DNA from 4 places in the Peribacillus sp. B2I2 genome. Region 3 is predicted to be linked to each of the others. Evidence: riboswitches for the same ligand, from Rfam matches in the RefSeq annotation. Region 3 holds a riboswitch; each other region holds the start of a gene.
The links. A riboswitch is a leader RNA that binds a small molecule or an ion and turns the genes downstream of it on or off. The one in region 3 is predicted to bind S-adenosylmethionine.

Region 1: another riboswitch for S-adenosylmethionine. It lies ahead of ABIE66_RS28485 (ABC transporter permease subunit); the one in region 3 lies ahead of metK (methionine adenosyltransferase).
Region 2: another riboswitch for S-adenosylmethionine. It lies ahead of mmuP (S-methylmethionine permease); the one in region 3 lies ahead of metK (methionine adenosyltransferase).
Region 4: another riboswitch for S-adenosylmethionine. It lies ahead of mtnK (S-methyl-5-thioribose kinase); the one in region 3 lies ahead of metK (methionine adenosyltransferase).

Annotation. Positions count from the first base shown of each region.
Region 1 covers NZ_JBGCCB010000002.1:103,993-109,241, forward strand. Annotated here, with positions in the region: gene ABIE66_RS28475 (AbrB/MazE/SpoVT family DNA-binding domain-containing protein) at 1-236, opposite strand, end outside; gene ABIE66_RS28480 (MetQ/NlpA family ABC transporter substrate-binding protein) at 852-1,691, opposite strand; partial or broken gene ABIE66_RS28485 (ABC transporter permease subunit) at 1,706-1,951, opposite strand; SAM riboswitch class I at 2,051-2,161, opposite strand; gene ABIE66_RS28490 (winged helix-turn-helix transcriptional regulator) at 2,748-3,107, opposite strand; gene ABIE66_RS28495 (NADPH-dependent F420 reductase) at 3,360-4,082, shown strand; gene ABIE66_RS28500 (carboxymuconolactone decarboxylase family protein) at 4,541-4,867, opposite strand; gene ABIE66_RS28505 (tautomerase family protein) at 4,909-5,249, opposite strand, start outside.
Region 2 covers NZ_JBGCCB010000001.1:3,076,051-3,081,299, reverse strand. Annotated here, with positions in the region: gene ABIE66_RS15140 (ring-cleaving dioxygenase) at 15-962, shown strand; gene ABIE66_RS15135 (alpha/beta hydrolase) at 962-1,570, shown strand; gene ABIE66_RS15130 (flavin reductase family protein) at 1,591-2,199, shown strand; gene ABIE66_RS15125 (hypothetical protein) at 2,260-2,400, opposite strand; SAM riboswitch class I at 2,428-2,530, shown strand; gene mmuP (S-methylmethionine permease) at 2,618-4,006, shown strand; gene mmuM (homocysteine S-methyltransferase) at 4,003-4,965, shown strand.
Region 3 covers NZ_JBGCCB010000001.1:4,908,642-4,913,890, reverse strand. Annotated here, with positions in the region: partial or broken gene ABIE66_RS24400 (nucleotide sugar dehydrogenase) at 1-265, shown strand, start outside; gene pckA (phosphoenolpyruvate carboxykinase (ATP)) at 425-2,011, opposite strand; SAM riboswitch class I at 2,428-2,591, shown strand; gene metK (methionine adenosyltransferase) at 2,755-3,948, shown strand; gene ABIE66_RS24385 (hypothetical protein) at 4,063-4,194, shown strand; gene ABIE66_RS24380 (hypothetical protein) at 4,399-4,629, shown strand; gene ABIE66_RS24375 (gamma carbonic anhydrase) at 4,648-5,166, opposite strand.
Region 4 covers NZ_JBGCCB010000001.1:3,185,153-3,190,401, reverse strand. Annotated here, with positions in the region: gene ABIE66_RS15705 (LCP family protein) at 1-464, shown strand, start outside; gene mtnA (S-methyl-5-thioribose-1-phosphate isomerase) at 640-1,686, opposite strand; gene mtnK (S-methyl-5-thioribose kinase) at 1,701-2,903, opposite strand; SAM riboswitch class I at 2,982-3,135, opposite strand; gene ABIE66_RS15690 (hypothetical protein) at 3,367-3,615, shown strand; gene ABIE66_RS15685 (nitrilase-related carbon-nitrogen hydrolase) at 3,568-3,966, opposite strand; gene ABIE66_RS15680 (pyridoxal phosphate-dependent aminotransferase) at 4,065-5,237, shown strand.

The DNA of each region.
Region 1 (5,249 bases), on a different contig from region 3:
ACCAAACCCTTGAATGCTTCGTCATGTTCTTTAATAACGTCTGATAACATTTCCATAAATTCTGCATCTACACCTTTAGGTAATTTCACATTTTTATTTTTCCTTAAAATGATTTCTTCACCCTTGAACTCAACCTCTAATTCGTCTCCAAAAGCTAAATTTGCAGTTTTCAACATTTCAACTGGAAACGTAATACCCAAGCTATTTCCGACTTTAGTTAATTTCCTAATAGCCATTATTCGTTCCTCCTTCAAATGAAGTTCTAATTGTTATTACTATTATAACATTTGTTTTTATTGTTTATACTACTTTTATCTTAAATCTGTTATTTTTAGCCTGCGATCATTCGATCATCCATTTCTTTACTCCTTTTTTTATTTTTTCGTCTTATTCTATAAAAAACGTTCGTGAAAATGGTTGTAAAACCACGAACGTCCGTAAATCCCTCTCCATCTTTAACAAACGTTAAAATAGGGGATTTTATTTTTTAAAAAACCGTTCGTAAAAGTGTACTTTTATGAACGGTAGCAACAATGCTATACCTCCCATTTCGGAAATTTTATACACTAAGAGAATTCCAACCTAAAAAGTCCATCTCCTCTACGTTAAGGAATCGACTTAATTTCCTTCTTTTTAATGAACTAACGCACCTGTTAGCCATCCATGCAGCACCTTTTTAGAGTAATAGTATCAGTATGTTCATGATTAAGAGATTAATTGTAATTATAATGGATTTTTGCATCAGAACCTAATAAACGGGTTTCTAGTATATAGACATAGAAAAACCCCGAATAAGGGACCTTTTTCGAAGTCTCCATTATTTGGGGTATAGTTCATGAAAGGGTGATTTTTTATTTAGATACAGGTATGACTGCACCTTTATATTTTTCAGTAATGAAGTCTTGTATTTCTTTAGAGTGAAGTACTTCAACTAACGCTTTTACTGTCTCTTTATTTTCATCACCCTTACGTACAGTGATAATGTTTCCATATGGATTATCTTCACCCGATTCAACAGCGATTGGGTCTTTAAGCGGATCTAGCCCTGCATCTAACGCATAGTTAGCATTAATAACAACCGCATCACCTTCGTTGTTATTATAAATTTGAGGTAATAGGCCACCTTCTATATCTGCATTAAAAGTTAAGTTTTTAGGATTTTCTACAATATCATTAATAGTAGCTTCTGTTTTATTGAGGCCTTCTTTTAGCTTAATAACGCCTTCTTTTTCAAAAATAGATAGAATACGACCTTGTTCAGCTACAGCATTACGCATAATAACTGTACCGTTTTTTGGAAGATCTTTTAAGCTATCATACTTTTTAGAGTAAATACCGATTGGCTCAATATGAATAGCACCCGCATTTACAAAGTCATAGTCTGGATTTTCTTTTAACACTGATTTAAGATATGGAACGTGTTGGAAATAATTCGCATCAATCTCTTCATCAGCTAACGCTGTGTTCGGTATAATATAATCTTGGAATGTTTTAATTTCTAAATCAATTCCCTTTTCCTTTAATAATGGCTTTGCCTCTTCTAAAATTTCAGCATGCGGAATGTTTGATGCACCCACAAGGATTTTCTTTTCTTTGTCTGAAGAATCCGATCCGCCGTTAGATGTACCACAAGCTGCTAAACCTAATAATAAAGCTGAGGAAACTGCTAAAGTTGATATCCATTTTTTCATAATTCATTTCTCCCTTATTGTCTATCTATTTTTGATGTAAAAAATATATCACCTATAAATTGTATGATAAAAACAATGAATAAAATTAATACAGTTGCTACCAATGTAACATCATTATTATTGCGCTGAAAACTTTCAAGATATAACAAATTACCTAAACCATCTGCACCAATTACCCCAGCAATAGCTGTATAACCAACTAGAGCAATTGTTGTAACTGTAAGACCTGAAATTAATGGTGGCAGCAGAGCCCTTATTATGTTAGTTTGTCCGAAGTTATTATACAGGGGAAAGGAAAGTTTTTTTTCTCAAAAAAACCTTTCTACACATGAGTAGAAAGGTTGGTTAAACAATCCTTTCTCTCATCTTCCAAAGCACATTGCTTTGCAGGAATTGGCACCATTTCAGTTAATTAACTGACGGTTGCCGGGCTTCACAGGGCACAGTCCCTCCACCTCTCTTGATAAGAGTCAAACATTATATTCAATTAAAAGTAAGATTTTTAAATTCAGGTGAATATAGTACGAGAGTGATTCTATCATGACCAAATGGTAGTGTCAATAAAAAATTGTTTAATTAATTTGAATTGATGGATGATTGCATTAAATGCTTTACTCCGTACCCTTTGCGATTGCTTGTCCCTGCTCCTCAATTAAATCATCGATATGCTCGAATCCAACGTTTAAGCGTATAAGAAAGATCAACTCTAGGGATTGATCAAAAGGTCCTCCTGAACCCCCATATTAGCGTAAATAAAAAGAATCCATTTTGAAAAAAGATGTTCAAAATGGAATCTTTTCTAGTGATTTAGTATACAGTTTTTATAAAATTGATTATTTTTAGTGATCCCTAATCAACTAACGCACCCGTTAGTTCATTAAGAAAAGCGATTCTTATTAAAGAATCGCTCCCTATAATGGAATAAGATCGAGCTTCTATTAGCTGGTTACTTAAAGAAGAAAAGTGCGTTTCCGTTGTTTCAGAAACACCCCCGTTAATTTAAGTACAACACTTCACAATATCGGCCCAATTAATAAAAAATATCATTTTATTATTTCACTCAGGTTTCTCCCCGAATTTTTTGCCGAAATTCTCCATCATATCAAGTATTGGGATAAATTCACGCCCTTTAGTTGTTAATGAATATTCAACACGTGGAGGTACCTCAGGAAAAACCTCTCGTTTAATTAATCCATCTGTTTCTAATTCTCTCAACTGTTTTGTAAGAGAACCTTGTGAAATGTCCCATAAAAAAGCTTTAATTTCGCTATAACGACGTTCTTTTGTTTTTAAAAACCAAAGAATAAGATACTTCCAGCGTCCTGAAAGCATATTTTGGGTATACGCAATACCATAAACGTCTCTTTGCTCCTTAATAAACTCTTTTTCAAATCCATCCTTGCATATTCTAGCCATACTTACATCCCTTTTCTTCTATAAAGTACAAAAAAGTGTACTATATCATTTTTTATTGCCTACTTCAAAAGTAAGAGTAATGAGTTTATTATATCTAATATATTATTTATAACCAAAACACACAATTACCTCTCAATTACCTTAATGCTTGCAAAAAAAGGAATGTAGACGATTTCGCGTTGAGGCAATTGGAAAATTCCATAGCTGATATTGAATCATAATCGAACAAAATTATATTTAGGAGGAACAATAATGAGATTTGGAATTATAGGTGCAGGACCAATAGGGACAATTATTTCTAAAAAATTAGTTAAGAATGGACATGATGTCAAAATTGCAGATGCTCGAGGAATTGAACGTTTAGAAGGAAAAGAGATTGCTGGAACACCTGTGAGTGTAGAAGATGTAATAACAAATATTGATGTTCTTATAATATCTATCCCTTTTCATGTAATGCCAAGCATTCGCAACATTGTAGATAAAGCTGGAGAGGAAGTAATCGCTGTAGACACTTCAAATTATTATCCTTTTAGAGACAATAAAATTGAAGAAATTGAGAACGGGATGGTTGAAAGTGTTTGGGTTTCAAATCAATTAGGTAGACCTATCATTAAAGCTTTCAACAATCAATTAGCTTATACTTTAGAAAATAAAGGAACCCCCGAAGGTACTAGTGGTCGCATTGCCATGGCTATTGCTGGTAATGACCTATCACAAAAACAAATAATCATGGACGTAGTAAACGAGCTAGGCTTCGACGCAGTAGATAGTGGTTCTTTAAGTGATTCGTGGAGACAACAGCCAGGAACTCCTGCATACTGCACAGAACTAACAAAAGAGGAACTAACGGAAGCATTGAAAAAGGCAAATAAAGAAAAAGCCCCATTCCTACGGGATAAGGCAATAGAGAAATTTTCAGCTGGATTTTCACATAAAGATATTGTGAATCTAAACAGAGAAACATATAATTCATAATTTAGGAAACCCATATTGATCATTGCTCTGGTATTTAATTTTAAATTGAATAGAAGACATAGGAAATTTGGAACCAAAAATAGTGATCAAAATAACCTTGATCACTATTTTTGCATATTTTAAATCTTTTACAGTAAACTCTGTTCATCCACCTTGGATGTAACACTTTAAAAATATTTAGACGTTGTTAACAATTTTCATCGCCGTAAAAAAACTGTATTGTTGTTACACTAAACTGACCCCTTAGTTCCATAAGATAAAGCTGTCTTTAAGACAGCTGCGTTCTTCAGCTAACGCACCCGTTAGTTTATTAAGGTCAATCGAGAAATTGCCTCAAAATCTAGAGAGTTGGTAACTTCTTCTTTAGAAGCTGGTAAAATTTACTCAATTAAAGAAAAAGGAGGTAATCACTTGAAACGAAATTGATTTATTACCTTCTTAGCCGTTCATACGGTTTACTACTTTCCTCTTCCGAATGTTTCCTTAGCTACTTCTAATGCTGATGCGGATCGCGGCCATCCAACGTAAAAACTTAAATGAGTAATAGTCTCTATAAGTTCCTCCTCTGTTAGACCGTTTTGTTTCGCAAGTTCTAAATGATATGGAAGCTGATTTAGGTTTTCTCCAGTTACTAGCGCTGTAACAGTAATTAGGCTTCGGTCTCTTAAATTTAAATTATCTCGTCTCCATAAATCTCCGAAAAGTATGTCTTCAGAGTATCTAACAAAATCTGGTGCAAAATGCCCTAATGAATTTCTTACAGTAGGAGTAATGGGTTTGTTCATATCTCTTGCTCCTCTCGATTATTAAGTATGATATTAAAACACTAAATCATTTGAGCAATTCCGTCTCCAAATGACCAGTTTTCAAGATTTGTTTCCGATAGAATTATAAATACATTTTCTTTAACTACATTACAATTATTGTGCAATTTGTTAGCAATACTCTTATACAGTAATTCTTTTTGCTGTTTAGATCTGCCTGGACCGCATGTGATTAAGATGTAAAGCAGTTGGTTTGTTCTTTTACTACTAATAAGATAATTCGGATCAAAATAAAACTCATCCACCTTATGCGACTGGAAAATTTGAAAATAATCCTTTTTGGGTACATGAAATTCTTCAATAAGTGCGGCCATAACATTTCTACTGATTAGCTGTAAATCTT
Region 2 (5,249 bases), 1.8 Mb from region 3:
AGGAAGTAATCGGCATGCGAAAGCAAAATGCAGGAATACATCATATAACCGCAATTGTAGGCAATCCTCAAGAGAATGTGGATTTTTATGCTGGAGTATTAGGAATGCGTATGGTGAAGAAAACCGTTAATTTTGATGATCCAGGCACCTATCACTTATATTTCGGAGATGAATCAGGTTCACCGGGTACTATCATCACTTTCTTTCCTTGGCCTGGGGCATACCGAGGGACAATTGGCTCTGGACAAGTGGGGATTACGACATATGCCATTCCGGAAGGTTCAATGGGCTTCTGGGAAATGCGTTTGGGTAAATTTAATATAGACTTTGAAAAGTCATCACGTTTCGGTGAGGAATATCTGAAATTCCAAGACCCACATGGTTTACAACTTGAACTGGTTGAGCGTAAAGAAGGTAAAAATAGCGAGTGGTCATTCGGCGGTGTACCAGCTGATAAGGCGGTCAAGGGATTCGGCGGTGCTGTATTATTTACGTCAAAACCGATCAAAACGATGGAAATATTAGAGGAAGTGATGGGCCTTCAAAAGATCGGGGAAGAGGACGATTTCATCCGCTTCAAATCCACATCGGACATCGGAAATTTAATAGATGTTAAAAAAAACGTTTTGCCAAATGGGAAAATCGGAGTAGGAACTGTCCATCATCTGGCATGGCGTGCAAGCGATAATGAAGATCATAAAGAATGGAGAGAACATATCAGTAACAATGGCTATGGCGTGACCCCATTTACAGACCGTCAATACTTCGATGCCATTTATTTCCGGGAAGATGGAGGCATACTCTTTGAAGTTGCCACAGATCCACCTGGCTTTGCTCATGATGAGACGAAGGAAACGATGGGTAGTAAATTGATGCTGCCGCCATGGCTGGAAGAAAAAAGGGGAATCATGGAGAAAACGTTACTGCCGGCAGTGCCGAGAGTACTAGAGGAGGATAAATGATGAAGCATATTTTTCAAAAAGGAAGTAATCCAGAAGCTCCGTTACTTTTGCTTTTACATGGTACTGGAGGAACGGAAACAGATCTCTTGCCATTATCGGAAATGGTTTCACCGGGTTCATCCGTATTGAGCGTACGGGGAAATGTACTTGAAAACGGAATGCCTCGTTTTTTCCGCCGGTTAGCTGAAGGGGTTTTTGATGAAGAAGATTTGATTTTCCGTACGAATGAGCTTAATGACTTCTTGGAACTAGCGTCCGGACAATATGACTTCGACCGTGACAGAGTGGTAGCATTAGGTTATTCTAATGGTGCAAATATAGCGGCAAGTTTGATGTTCCATTTCGAAGGGGCACTACAAGGAGCGATTCTTCATCATCCAATGGTGCCTAGACGCGGGATTGCTATGCCGTCACTCTCAGAAATACCTGTATTTATTGCTGCAGGTAAAAACGATCCGATTTGCCCGGCAGAAGAAACGGATGAACTTAATCAACTTTTATTGCAAGCTGGTGCTTCGGTGGAAGTTCACTGGGAAAATTACGGTCATCAGTTAACACGTTCAGAGGTCGAGGCAGCAGGTTCATGGTTTCATAAGAACTTTATATAAGAATGAAAGAGGGAATGAAGATGATTTCAGTAAATCCTGAAAGTCTGACTGAACGGGAAAATTATAAGTTTTTGACTGGAAGCATTATACCGAGACCCATAGCTCTGGTTACGACACAATCCGAAACCGGTACCATCAATATAGCGCCGTTCAGCTTTTTTAACATAGTCAGTTCCAATCCTCCGATGATTTCCATTTCTGTTCAACGGAAAGAAGGAGTTTCAAAGGACACTGCCCGAAATGCAATTCAATCAGGGGAATTCGTTGTTCATATCACTGATGAAAACAATGTTGCTGATGCAAATCGAACGGCCAAGGAACTCCCATCGGATGAAAGTGAATTGGGCCTGACCAATTTCACGACGGCTGTTAGTGATAAGGTATCCGTACCAGGATTGCAAGAAGCGAAGGTACGCTTTGAATGTAGATTAGAGCATGCGATTCCATTGGGAGGTTCCCTAGATAAACCTGGTTGTGATTTATTGATAGGGAAAATAGTCTGCTATCATATAGAGCAAGATATTTACCATAATGGCCGAATTGACCAGAATGGGCTTAAACCTGTAGCAAGATTAGCGGGTCATACTTATACAAAACTAGGGGAATTATTTGAAATGGAACGACCTTAAGTGATAAGAAAGAAAAAAAGGCGTCATCTTTTAAGATGTCGTCATTTTTTTATATCAAAATTATTCCCGGTTAGCATTATCTGCAATTCTAATACGGTGAGCGACTGTACCAAAACAAGCAATCATGCCGGAGGTGACAAAATCGTCTGAATGTAAAGGGAATTCTTTATATTCCAAAACAAAACTTGACAATTTTTTCATAGATTGATAAAGTTATAAAAAATTAATTTCTTATCCAGAGAGGTGGAGGGACTGGCCCTATGAAACCTCAGCAACAGGTCCGCTAAGACACTGTGCTAATTCCAGGGGGTGAAACCTTGATAGATAAGACCGTACGTTTCGTTTTTATTTGTCAGTAGCGCACTCTTTTTAGAGTGCGTTTTCGTTTTTTCTGGATGCAGGATAAAGGAGAGTATGAATGGAGAACAAAAGGAAACAAGAATTTCAAAGGGAAATGAAAACACGGCATTTAATCATGCTATCGCTTGGCGGGGTGATTGGAACAGGTTTGTTCTTAAGTTCGGGTTATACGATTCAGCAGGCTGGCCCGTTTGGCACCATCCTTTCGTATCTGATTGGAGCATTAGTGGTTTATCTAGTCATGCTATGTCTAGGTGAACTGGCAGTACATATGCCCGAGACAGGTGCGTTTCATAGCTACGCAGCCAAATACATCGGACCAGGGACAGGGTTTACAGTAGCCTGGTTATATTGGCTAACCTGGACTGTTGCACTAGGTTCGGAATTCACGGCTGCAGGATTGTTGATGCAGCGATGGTTTCCATCAATCAATGTCTGGATATGGAGTGCTCTATTTGCCATATTGGTTTTGGCATTAAATGCTTGGACCGTTAAGTTTTTCGCTGAATCCGAATTTTGGTTTGCGTCTATAAAGGTAATTGCGATTGTGATATTTATTATTTTGGGAGCAGCGACAATGGTAGGTTTTATTCCAATGACTAACTCACAATCAGCACCGCTATTTTCCAATTTTACAAGTGCAGGTTTATTTCCGAATGGTGCTTTTGCCATTATAATGACGATGCTTGCGGTGAATTTCGCATTTTCTGGAACTGAATTAATCGGAATTGCAGCTGGAGAAACTGTGAATCCAGAAAAAACGATACCAAAGGCAATCCGCATGACATTATGGAGATTGATCATCTTTTTTGTAGGAACCATCGTTGTATTATCCGCATTATTGCCTGTTTCGGATGCAAGTGTATTAGAGAGCCCCTTTGTTGCAGTACTTGAACGAATTGGAGTGCCATATGCAGCGGATATCATGAACTTTGTTATTTTAACTGCCATTTTGTCTGCTGCAAACTCAGGTCTATATGCCTCTTCCAGAATGCTTTGGTCCCTTGCAGATAAGAAAACGATATCACCTATATTTGCAAAATTAACAAAAAGAGGTGTTCCGATAAATGCAGTCATTTTCAGTATGTTGGGTGGTGGTTTAGCCTTGTTTTCGAGTATTATTGCACCGGATACGGTGTATATCGTCCTTGTATCCATTTCGGGTCTAGCGGTGGTTGTAGTTTGGATGAGTATTAGCGCTTCACAGTTCCTATTCCGAAGACGTTTTATAAAAGAAGGAAATTCAGTAAATGATTTGGCTTATCGTACACCATTATATCCGTTCGTACCAATCGTTTCTTTCATGCTCTGTCTTGCTTCTTGTATAGGAATTGCCTTTGACCCTACACAACGGATAGCACTTTATTGTGGTATTCCATTTATTTTGTTTTGCTATGGAACTTATTATATTACACAATCTTCAAAGAAAAGAGGAGTAAAATCATGAAGAATAAAATAAACCCAATTGACGCTATTTTACGAGATCATTCAGTCATGATTCTGGACGGAGCTCTAGCTACAGAGCTTGAGCGGTATGGATGTGATTTGGACGATCCCCTGTGGTCTGCACGAGTATTACTTGAAAATCCAGAAGTGATTTATAAGGTTCACTCTGCTTATTTTCGTGCTGGAGCGGACTGTGCGATAACTGCAAGCTACCAAGCCACCGTTGAAGGTTTCTCCCTGCGTGGGATACAAGAAAAAGAGGCCATGGAGTTAATTCGGAAAACGGTGTTACTCGCAAGGAAAGCAAGGGATGATTATTGGAAGGATGAAACGCAAACAAATAGACCCAAGCCATTGGTTGCTGCATCAGTTGGACCTTATGGGGCCTACCTTGCAGATGGTTCAGAATATGTAGGAAACTATGGTGTTTCAGATGAAACCTTAGTAGAATTTCATCGCCCAAGAATATCAGCTTTGATTGAAGCAGGTGCTGATCTCTTAGCATTTGAAACGATTCCATCCCTTCAAGAAGCAAAAGTATTGGATTCATTATTGAAAGATTATCCAGAAGTGTATGCTTGGCTATCCTTTTCCTTGAAAAATGAGAAAGCGATAAGTGACGGTACATTGCTGGAGGAGTGTACGAGGTTGTTTGAGGAAAATGAGCAAATTGCAGCGATTGGCATTAACTGTGCACCAGTATCAGTTGTCACGGAAGCTATCAATGTGTTGAGTGCAAACACGAAAAAACCAATTATTGTTTATCCGAATTCTGGTGAAACTTATAATCCGGATACCAAAACATGGCATGGTCAAGAATCTTGTAACAAGTTCGACCTGAAATCCGAAGAATGGCACCATGCAGGGGCACGTTTGATTGGAGGTTGCTGCAGAACGGCACCTCATCATATTGAAGAGATTTCAAGAAAGTGGCGACCATCCGAGGTGGTATCCTCATAGCCTTTTTTCTGGATTTCAAACTGTTTTTATAAGCTATGTAAGAAGTGGGGAAACCCTCCCTCTCGTCTTGTCAAAAATAAAAAGAACAGGAATCGTCTTAATCAGGCGGTTCCTGTTCTTTTTGTCTCTTTATTCAGATTTGAGTTATTGAAAGGAAAGGGAGAATTGCTTATTGTTTCAAGGGGCTTCTGAAATAAGTGATTCGTTTCATGTATGCCCTTGACCGAATTGCGCCTACTTAACGGTGGTTGCAGATCTTGCCGCTTGATTGCTTGGATCATGAT
Region 3 (5,249 bases):
GCATGTTCAATCTGGGAAAATGCCAATCGTTTCAGTGGAAGATGCTGTAAAAGGTGCCGACTTGATACTTGTCCTGACCGACCATGATGAATTTAAACGGATGGATTATGATAAGCTATCGGATCTTATGGCCAATAAATTGATTTTGGATACTCGGAATTGCATTGATGCGAACGAAACCGATGTCCCGGTGGCCAACCTGGGCAATATATATCAATACAAAACGATGTCCATGAAAAAAGCCAGGAATAAAGCGATCATCTAAAAACTTGGACAAACATCGATAATGGAATAAGGATAAAGGGGGCGCTGACTATGGACAGTGCCCTTTTTGTGGTTGAAAGTCAAGCTCTGCAACTGGCACGGGGGGGAGCAAAATGAAGAAAGGACCAAGCAAGAGCTTGGTCCTTTTGTGTACAATTTATTAAGCTGTCGGTCCGCCAAGTTCTTCGATTTCACTTGGAACGCTACCGAATTTCTTGAAGTTTGCACGGAATTGAGCTGCAAGAGCTGTTGCTGCTTGTTTATAAGCCGCAGGATCTGCCCAAGTCTTGATTGGTTGAAGCACTTCGTCAGGAACTCCAGGAACATGAAGCGGGATATCCAAACCGAAGATTTCATCTTTGATCGTTTCGATGTTCGCTAATTCACCTTCAAGTGCCGCTTGTACCATCGCACGAGTGTAAGCAAGTTTCATACGGCTTCCGGTTCCGTATGCTCCGCCAGTCCACCCAGTGTTGACAAGGTATACCTTTGCATTGTGCTCGTCAATTTTATCACCAAGCATCTCAGCATAGCGTTGAGCGGGAAGCGGTAAGAACGGTGAACCGAAGCAAGTGGAGAATGTAGCTTCCGGTGAAGTTACCCCTCTTTCAGTACCAGCCAATTTACTAGTGTAACCACTTAGGAAATGGAACATTGCCTGTTCTTTGGAAAGCTTGCTGATTGGAGGCAGAACGCCTGAAGCATCAGCTGTTAAGAAAATGATTGTATTTGGGTGTCCTGCAATACTTGGGTTCACGATGTTATCGATCGCTTGCATTTGGTATGCAGCACGGGTGTTTTCAGTCAATGAACTATCATCATAGTCCGCTTCACGTGTATCCGGATCCACAACTACATTTTCCAATACGGCACCGAAGCGGATCGCATCGAAAATTTGTGGTTCTTTTTCACGTGAAAGGTTGATCGTTTTCGCATAGCAGCCACCTTCGATGTTGAATACGCCGTTAGAAGACCAGCCGTGCTCGTCATCGCCAATCAGTTTACGGCTAGTGTCTGCGGATAAAGTTGTTTTACCTGTTCCAGACAGTCCGAAGAATAAAGCGACGTCTCCTTCACGTCCTACGTTAGCAGAGCAATGCATTGGAAGGATTCCAGCCTCTGGAAGTAAGTAGTTCATGATCGAGAAGATCGATTTTTTCATTTCTCCTGCATATTCCGTTCCGCCGATCAGGATGGTACGGCGTTCAAATGAAACGATGATGAAAGTTTCGGATGAAGTCCCGTCCACTTCTGGGTCTGCTTTGAAATTAGGTGCCGAAAGAATTGTGAATTCAGCTTCGTGACCTCTTAATTCCTCTTCGTTCGGACGGATGAACAAAGTATGGGCAAAAAGATTATGCCAAGCATATTCATTAACAACTCGGATGGGAAGACGTGATGATTCGTCTGCACCAGCGAAACCTTTGAAAACGAAAATCTCTTCTTTTGCTTTTAGGTAGTCAACTACTTTATTATATAGTTTATTGAAAACATCTTCAGAAATTGGCTGGTTCACTGAACCCCAATCGACTTTATCCTTAACGGATGCTTCTTCCACGATATATTTATCTTTAGGTGAACGACCAGTATACTTGCCGGTTTCAGCTTTTACTGCACCAGTTGATGTTAGTACGCCTTCATTTCTGCTTAATACTTTTTCGACCAATTGAGGAACTGAAAGTTGAGTTTGAACATTGTTTCCTGTTAATAACTGGTGTAACTCATTAGAAACATCTACAGAATTCATATATGAGGTACCTTCCTTTGTTTAAGTTTTTATATTACAATTAGTATAACACATTCATTTAAATAGTCTATACTATTTCTTTTAATTTGTGATTATTTTCAACTGGTTTCGTTAATCATTTTTCATTATTAAGGCGCAGGAACCGAGTCAATACAATTGCATATACTTACATGGAGTGAAAATTTTATTTTAAATAGGAAGTAATTAAGCAACATATTTCTAATTGGCCATTCCTGTTAGTATGCTTTATTTTCTATTATTAATGGCAATTTTCAACATTTCTATTCGCCTTCTGCCTTGGAAACCCTTTGAAGACGCTGAAACAACCCGTTTTTTCAAGTGGGCGGATATGTTCTTTTTAGAAAAACATTGACAAGTTCCAACCTGATACGATATTATCTTAAATTGTACGGATTCTCTTATCCCGAGTTGGTGGAGGGACAGGCCCTTTGAAACCCAGCAACCTGCCATATTGAACTTGACTCCAAGATCGATCGCCGAAAATAAAGCGATGGTTCTTCAAGGAATAGTGGTGATGGTGCTAACCTGAGCAAGGTAAAAAACCCTTGAACGATAAGAGTGAAAGGATAGAAGACAGAATTTTAAACCTTTCCTCATTTGCCAGGGAAGGTTTTTGTGTATTTATAAGTAATTCTGTGTCTATAGTTGAAACTAATGAGGGAAACGAGTTCCGTAAAAAATCAGGCTTATGCCTACAACATACTAACTTCCAAGGAGGAAATATGATGTCAAAGAAACGTCTATTTACTTCTGAATCTGTTACAGAGGGCCATCCGGACAAAATTTGTGATCAGATTTCAGATTCCATTTTAGATGCTATCCTTGCTAAGGATGCAAATGCACGTGTTGCGTGTGAAACAAGTGTAACAACAGGTCTTGTGCTTGTTGCTGGTGAAATTACAACATCCGCTTACGTGGATATTCCGCGTATCGTTCGTGATACCATTGCAGGAATTGGCTACACACGTGCGAAATATGGTTTCGATGCTGAAACTTGTGCTGTATTGAGTTCCATTGATGAGCAGTCTGCTGATATCGCAGCTGGCGTCGATAAAGCATTGGAAGCTCGTGAAGGAAACATGTCAGAGGAAGAAATCGATGCAATCGGTGCAGGGGACCAAGGTCTTATGTTCGGATTTGCTTGTAATGAAACAGAAGAGCTTATGCCACTTCCGATTTCCTTGGCACATAAACTTTCATTCCGCTTGGCTAAAGTTCGTAAAGATGAAACTCTTGCTTACTTACGCCCTGATGGTAAAACACAGGTAACTGTGGAGTATGATGAGAATAACCGTCCTGTACGTGTAGATACGATCGTTATCTCTACACAGCATGATGCAGAAATTACGCTTGAACAAATTCAAGCCGATATAAAAGAACATGTGATTAAAGCAGTTGTTCCAGCTGAATTGATCGATGCTCAAACTAAGTACTTCATCAACCCGACCGGCCGTTTCGTAATTGGCGGACCTCAAGGGGATGCTGGTCTTACTGGACGTAAAATCATCGTTGATACGTACGGCGGATACGCTCGTCACGGCGGTGGTGCATTCTCTGGTAAGGATGCTACTAAAGTTGACCGTTCTGCGGCATATGCAGCGCGTTACGTTGCGAAAAACATCGTTGCCGCTGGCCTTGCTGACAAAGCGGAAGTTCAATTGGCATACGCAATTGGTGTGGCAGAGCCTGTATCGATCTCGATTGATACATTCGGAACTGGTACAGTTAGCGAAGAAGTCCTAGTTGACCTAGTTCGTGCAAACTTCGACCTTCGTCCAGCTGGTATCATCAAAATGCTTGATCTTCGTCGCCCAATCTACAAACAAACAGCTGCATACGGACATTTTGGCCGTACAGATGTCGATCTTCCATGGGAACGCACGGATAAAGCAGAAACATTAAAAGCACAAGCATAATCCATAAAAAAAGGTGTCCCGCAACAGCGGGGCACCTTTTTTTATGGATTAATTTTGCCTTCAGGGGGAATAATTCAAGAAATCGATAGTTACTCGTGAGTTTGGAGCTTTCTCGTGGATTGGAGCAAATACTCGCGTGTTATGTGCGTTTACTCGTGGATTGGAGCAAATACTCGCGTGTTATGTGCGTTTACTCGTGAATTGGAGCAATTACTCGCGAGTTATGGTCGTATACTCGTGAATTAGGAGCAAATACTCGCGAGTTAGGAATGTTTACTCGTGAATTGGAGCAAATACTCGCGAGTTAGGAACGTTTACTCGTGAGTTAGGAGCAAATACTCGTGAGTTAGGAGCATTTACTCGTGAAATTGGAGCAAATACTCGTGAGTTATGTGCTTTTACTCGTGAGTTAGGAGCAAATACTCGTGAATTGGAGCAAATACTCGTGAAATGGGAGCAAATGCACGCCAGTTATGTGCGTTTACTCGTGGATTGGAGCATATACTCGCGAATTTAGCAAATACTCGTGAGTTAGGAGCATTTACTCGTGAAATGGGAGCAAATACTCGCCAGTTATATACGTTTACTCGTGAGTTAGGAGTATTTACTCGCGAATTAGAGCAAATACTCGTGAAATTGGAGCAAATACTCGTGAGTTATGTGCATTTACTCGTGAGTTAGGAGCAAATACTCGTTAGTTTATTTTATTCGTTCTGCCGTTTTATAGTATTGTCCTTTTTCGGCATATTCGCGTACGATTCGTTCCATATCCTGGCGATCTTCTTCGTTGATTTCGCGAATGACTTTAGCTGGGCGTCCGAATGCCAACATGTTCGGTGGAATGACTTTACCTTGGGGAACGAGACTGCCGGCACCGATAAATGCCCCTTCGCCGATTTCCGCTGCATCAAGCACAATCGATCCCATGCCGATCAAAGCTCCTTTACGGATTTTGCAGCTATGTAAAATGACCTGATGGCCGATGGTCACTTCATCCTCGATGATCAATGGATTATTTGGGCTTTGGTGCAGGACGCTATTATCCTGTATACTGACTTTTTTCCCTATGATGGTTGGGGATACATCACCGCGAATGACGGAATTGAACCAAATTGATGATTTGTCACCAATTTTCACATCACCTGTGACGACAGCATTTTCAGCAATATAAGCGCTTTCAGCAATTTCAGGTTCTTTGCCTTTAAACGGATAAATAATCATTTTCAATCATTTCCTTTCCGAAGTTAATGTTTTTATGTATTATTTTAATATACCGTATGCAAATACACTTGGCTATTTAT
Region 4 (5,249 bases), 1.7 Mb from region 3:
TGCTTGCCCCTGAAGGAGTAGCGGTGGATGTGGATCAAGAAATTATTGATGATATGAGCATTCAAGCAAGCATTGGCAAAAATGTTTTACATGGTGAGGAAATATTGAAATATGTCCGTTTTAGACATGATGATGAAAGTGATTTTGGAAGGGTTGAACGTCAACAAGAAGTAATGGTTCAATTAAAAACAGCGTTTATAAATCAAATCTCAACCTTCGAAGGGATGGCAGCGCTTCCTAGTATAATAGAACAAGGGCTCTCGTATTTGGATACAGATATTGGGATGAAAACGATAATGGAAATGGGTCCAAAAGCCGTCTTCCATACACCGGAAACCGTTGAAACCTTAAGGATTCCAGTGGAAGGAAGTTTTAGAGATGAAATATATCCCCAGTCTGGAGCCGTTTTGGAAATGGACTACACTAAAAATAAGAAAGCACTTCAGGAGTTCTTTTCAAAATAATAAGAATGTCTAATATCATTTGTTATCGAAAACACGGGATTTAATTAATGAATAGATTCGAATCACTTAGATTATTGCATAATAGACCTCGAAAGAATAATCATAATTGATCTTCATTAAAAAACGAGACGGATACGAAATCCTTCTCGTTTTTTTATCACCAATAAAACTTGGATCATTTAACGAAATCAGGAATGTTTTTGATGAAATCCGGTGTTATGATGCCGTTTTCTGTAATGATGCCTGTAATTAGATGATTCGGTGTAACATCAAAGGCTGGATTGAAAGTCTTCACGTTTTCCGGGGCAATCCTTACACCTTGAATGAAAGTGATTTCCGCTTCATGCCGTTCTTCGATCGGGATGGATGTGCCGGATTGGATAGAGAGGTCGAAGGTGCTTGATGGAGCCGCCACATAAAAAGGGATACCAAAGTGCTTGGCTAATATGGCTAATCCCAATGTCCCGATTTTATTGGCTGTATCTCCATTAGCCGCAATCCTGTCGGCCCCGACTATAATTCCATTTATTCGTTTCTGGTGAATCGTATGGGCGGCCATATTATCAGAAATTAAGGTGACGTCAACCCCCGCTTGCATCAATTCCCAAGCCGTCAAACGCGCCCCTTGCAGGACAGGCCTGGTTTCACAAGCGTACACTTTTAGCGGAAAGTCCCTTTCTTTAGCCAGGTGGAAGGGAGCCAGGGCTGTTCCATAACGGGCTGTGGCAATCCCTCCAGCGTTGCAATGCGTTAGGATGGAATCTCCTTTAGCGAATAAGGATAAACCATGTTCCCCGATTTTCCTGCACATTTCTTCATCTTCAGCAAAGATGGCTTGGGCCTCCGATACAAGTGCTTCCTTGGCAGTTGAAATGCTTTGCGCTGCTTTCAACGTATTCTCCATCCTCCTTAACGCCCAAAAAAGGTTGACTGCAGTTGGCCGTGAAGAAGCGAGTTTTTCAATATGCCTCGTTACATTTTTCTTGAATTCCCCTAATTCAGCGGTTGTTTCCTGTTTGGCACCAAGTGCAACACCAAATGCTGCCGTCAGTCCAATTGCTGGGGCACCACGAACTTTTAATGTCAATATGCTGTCATATACATCATCAACAGAATGAAGTTCAATAAATTCAGTTATGGAAGGAAGTGCTTGTTGATTTAATAATGTAATATGGGTATCATCCCATTGTACCGAATATGGTAAGGGTGCTAGTGTAGTCATGTGCAGGTCTCCTTTTATAGGGTTGAATAAGATGGCAGTGTACGTTGCTTCAACGCTTCAATGACAGCTGGAACATCCAATTCTTCCCGTTTTTTAATTAAAAATGCACCAATTTCCAATGTTGCCGTTTTGGCAGCGATCCTTGTATCTTTATTTTCAATGACGTTTAAATCGGCAACATGGGAAAGGCCAATGGTTCGCCGAATCAGTTCACAGCCGGCAAAACCGAATGCATCTTTTTTGAATTTTGTCAGTAAATAAGGCAGATAACCTTTCACATTGCGGAATGGGCTTTTATTTTGGCCTTCCCATAATTCGGTATAAGTTTCTTCAAAGGCATTCCAAAATTCATGAAGGTGTGAGAAAATCTCTTCCTTTCCAGCGCCATTTCGTGTAATTGCCTGAAAGAGAAGGTTGGCGGTGTATTGACCAAGGTCAAAACCAACGGGCCCATAAAAAGCGAATTCCGGATCAATAACCTTTGTTTCAGTTTCACTTGCAAAAATACTTCCAGTATGTAAATCTCCATGAAGCAAGGCTTCCTGCTCGGTTTCAAAGCTTTGTTTCAGCTTAGCGACCTCAAGTATCACTTCTTGATCATTCCAAATATTTTTGGCGGCTTCAGTCAATTCCAGCTCGAAATCTCCCGGGAGTTCCTCAAAAAATGGATCCGTGAAAATAAAGACCTCAGTGATTTTGCAGAGTTCCGGATTCGTGAAATGTCGGGCCACTTCCTTTTTCGCGGATGGTTCTAAATGATAATCTGATGTATAAAATGCCGTCTTCGCTACATATTCACCAATATGCTGTGAAAGCAATGGATATTGATCGCCATCGATCAAGCCTTTTCTAACGATTTTCAAGTGCGATAAATCTTCCATGACTGTAATGGCAAGCTGTTCATCCGAATAATAGACTTGCGGTACGAATTCGGGGCAATAGCTTCTGAAATGAATCAGTGCATTCGCTTCAATGGCTGCCCTTTTCAATGTCAGTGGCCAGCTTTCACCAAGTACCTTGGCATAAGGGACCGCTTGTTTGATTATTATTCCTTTGTTTGTGACTGTGTCTGTAATATGAAAAACATAATTTAAATTTCCATCGCCGATTTCTTTACAGTTTAAACTTGCATCCGCATTGACCAACCCAAGTTTTTTTGCAAGGGTTATAGCTGTTTCGTTTGTCAATCTCTTAAAATTTGAATGGTTTTGAGTCATTCTTTTTCCCTCCAGATTCAAAATAAGAATAAAAAAGCCTCTTTCATATAGAAAGAGGCAGAAGTTTTGGCTTCGGACCTCTTATCTTCCAGAAAATGAATTCTGGTGGAATTAGCACCGTGCTCTGTGGATTTTATAATCCGGCGGTGAATCCGCCCCATTTCACAATGGTATTACAGTCGGTTGCTGGGCTTCATAGGGCCTTTATCCCTCAGCCTGCTCTTGATAAGAGTATATGTTTTCTGAAATTTTAATCTTCGGGAAAATAATATCAACTTTTTAAATAGTTTGTCAATGGGGAAATTAATAATAATCCGGCCGACTATCTTCGAATACGGGTATTTTGTTCATGGCCAAAGCCCAGACTCGATCACTGGAGAGCCTTATTGATTAGCCGTGCCATCGAGAACCAATCATATGTTGTAGCCGTTAACCGTTCAGGTTCGGATGTCAATAATATTCCTTGATTATTGATCCATGGGGGAATATCATTGGTGAATCCGGAGAAGCAAACGAACTCTTGACAGGCACCTTGGACTTCAATAAAGTTACGGAAGCACGGAACTTCGGCGCCTTGAACGGTATGGGCTTGGGCTCGCTGCCATTCAGGAAAACGGATGTCATAACAAATGAATCCAGCACATATTTTTTCATCAAGAGTAAATTAACCATCTTTTTCACCTGGCTGCAGGAAATGATGTTCATCCATTAACTGAAATAAGTGAAGCTTATCATATTGTTTAATGAGATTTCCATGCTTATTGATGATGATCATGTTGTTATAGATGCCCTTGCTTGCTTTTTTGGCAACGGAACCCCCAATTATGTGAAACTGGTGTTTCTTTGCCTGATCTTTTAAACATTCAATCGTTTTTTCTGCTTCTTCATCAGCAATCTCATTTAACCTGGTCAAGTCGTATCCTGTTGACCAAAGCTCTGGTAAAATAACGATATCGGGTTTTGACATTGCTGCTTTTCCCAACCATTGTTCTGCAACCTGAAAATTGATATCTGGTTGCCCGAAGGCAATATCCATTTGAATGCAGGCAATCTTCCACTTCATCGTTTAAAACCCCACATGTAAAAAATGCTTTACAAGACTATGATAAACATATATCATTTGTGACTAGAATTTCAAGAAATTTCAGAGAAGGTGTATAAATGTTGCAATTCGAAAAATCCAGACAACTTCAAAAACTGCCCAAGCAATTTTTTGCCTCTCTAGTCGCAAAAGTCAATGCGATTACGGCGCAGGGTCATGATGTCATTAATTTAGGCCAGGGAAATCCTGATCAACCGACGCCTGAACATATCGTGAAAAGTTTGCAGGTTGCCGCTGAAAAAACCATTAATCATAAATATTCGCCGTTTCGGGGACATCAATATTTAAAAGATGCTGCTGCCGTCTTTTATGAACGTGAATATGGTGTCAAGCTGGATCCGAATAGTGAAGTGGCGATTCTCTTCGGGGGAAAGGCAGGTCTTGTCGAACTGCCGCAGTGTTTATTGAATCCAGGTGATACGATCCTTGTTCCAGACCCCGGCTATCCGGATTATCTTTCCGGTGTCGTTTTAGCACAGGCAAAGACCGAACTGATGCCCTTGACAGAAGAAAATGATTTTCTTCCGAAATACAATGACATACATAAAGAAGTGCTAGATAAAGCCAAAATGATGTTTTTGAACTATCCGAATAATCCCACAGGTGCTTCTGCAACTGAAAGTTTCTTTGATGAAACCGTCTCCTTTGCAAAAGAGCATTCGATTTGCGTGGTCCACGATTTCGCTTATGGGGCGATAGGATTCGACGGAAAAAAACCGATAAGCTTTCTCCAGGCAGAAGGAGCGAAGGATGTAGGGATAGAAATTTACACACTATCGAAAACATTCAATATGGCAGGGTGGAGAGTCGGTTTTGCAGTGGGGAATAAAAGTGTCATAGAAGCTCTTGAACTATTGCAAGACCATCTTTATGTTAGTCTCTTTCCAGCGATACAGGAAGCAGCGGCAAGCGCGTTACTGGACTCGCAGAGCTGTGTAGAGGAGTTAGTGAAGATGTATGAGGGACGCAGGAATGTTTTCATTGAGGGATTGAGGGCAATCGGCTGGGATGTCAAAGCTCCTAAAGCATCATTCTTTGCCTGGCTCAAGGTACCAAAAGGTTTTACGTCCGAGAGTTTTGCAGACTATCTATTAACGCATGCCCACGTAGCTGTTGCCGCAGGGAATGGATTCGGTGAATTTGGCGAAGGTTACGTCAGGGTAGGGCTTCTGACTTCGGAAGAACGGCTTGAAGAGGCTGTGGAACGGATACGTACATTAAAATTATTTTAACGGAGGATTCAA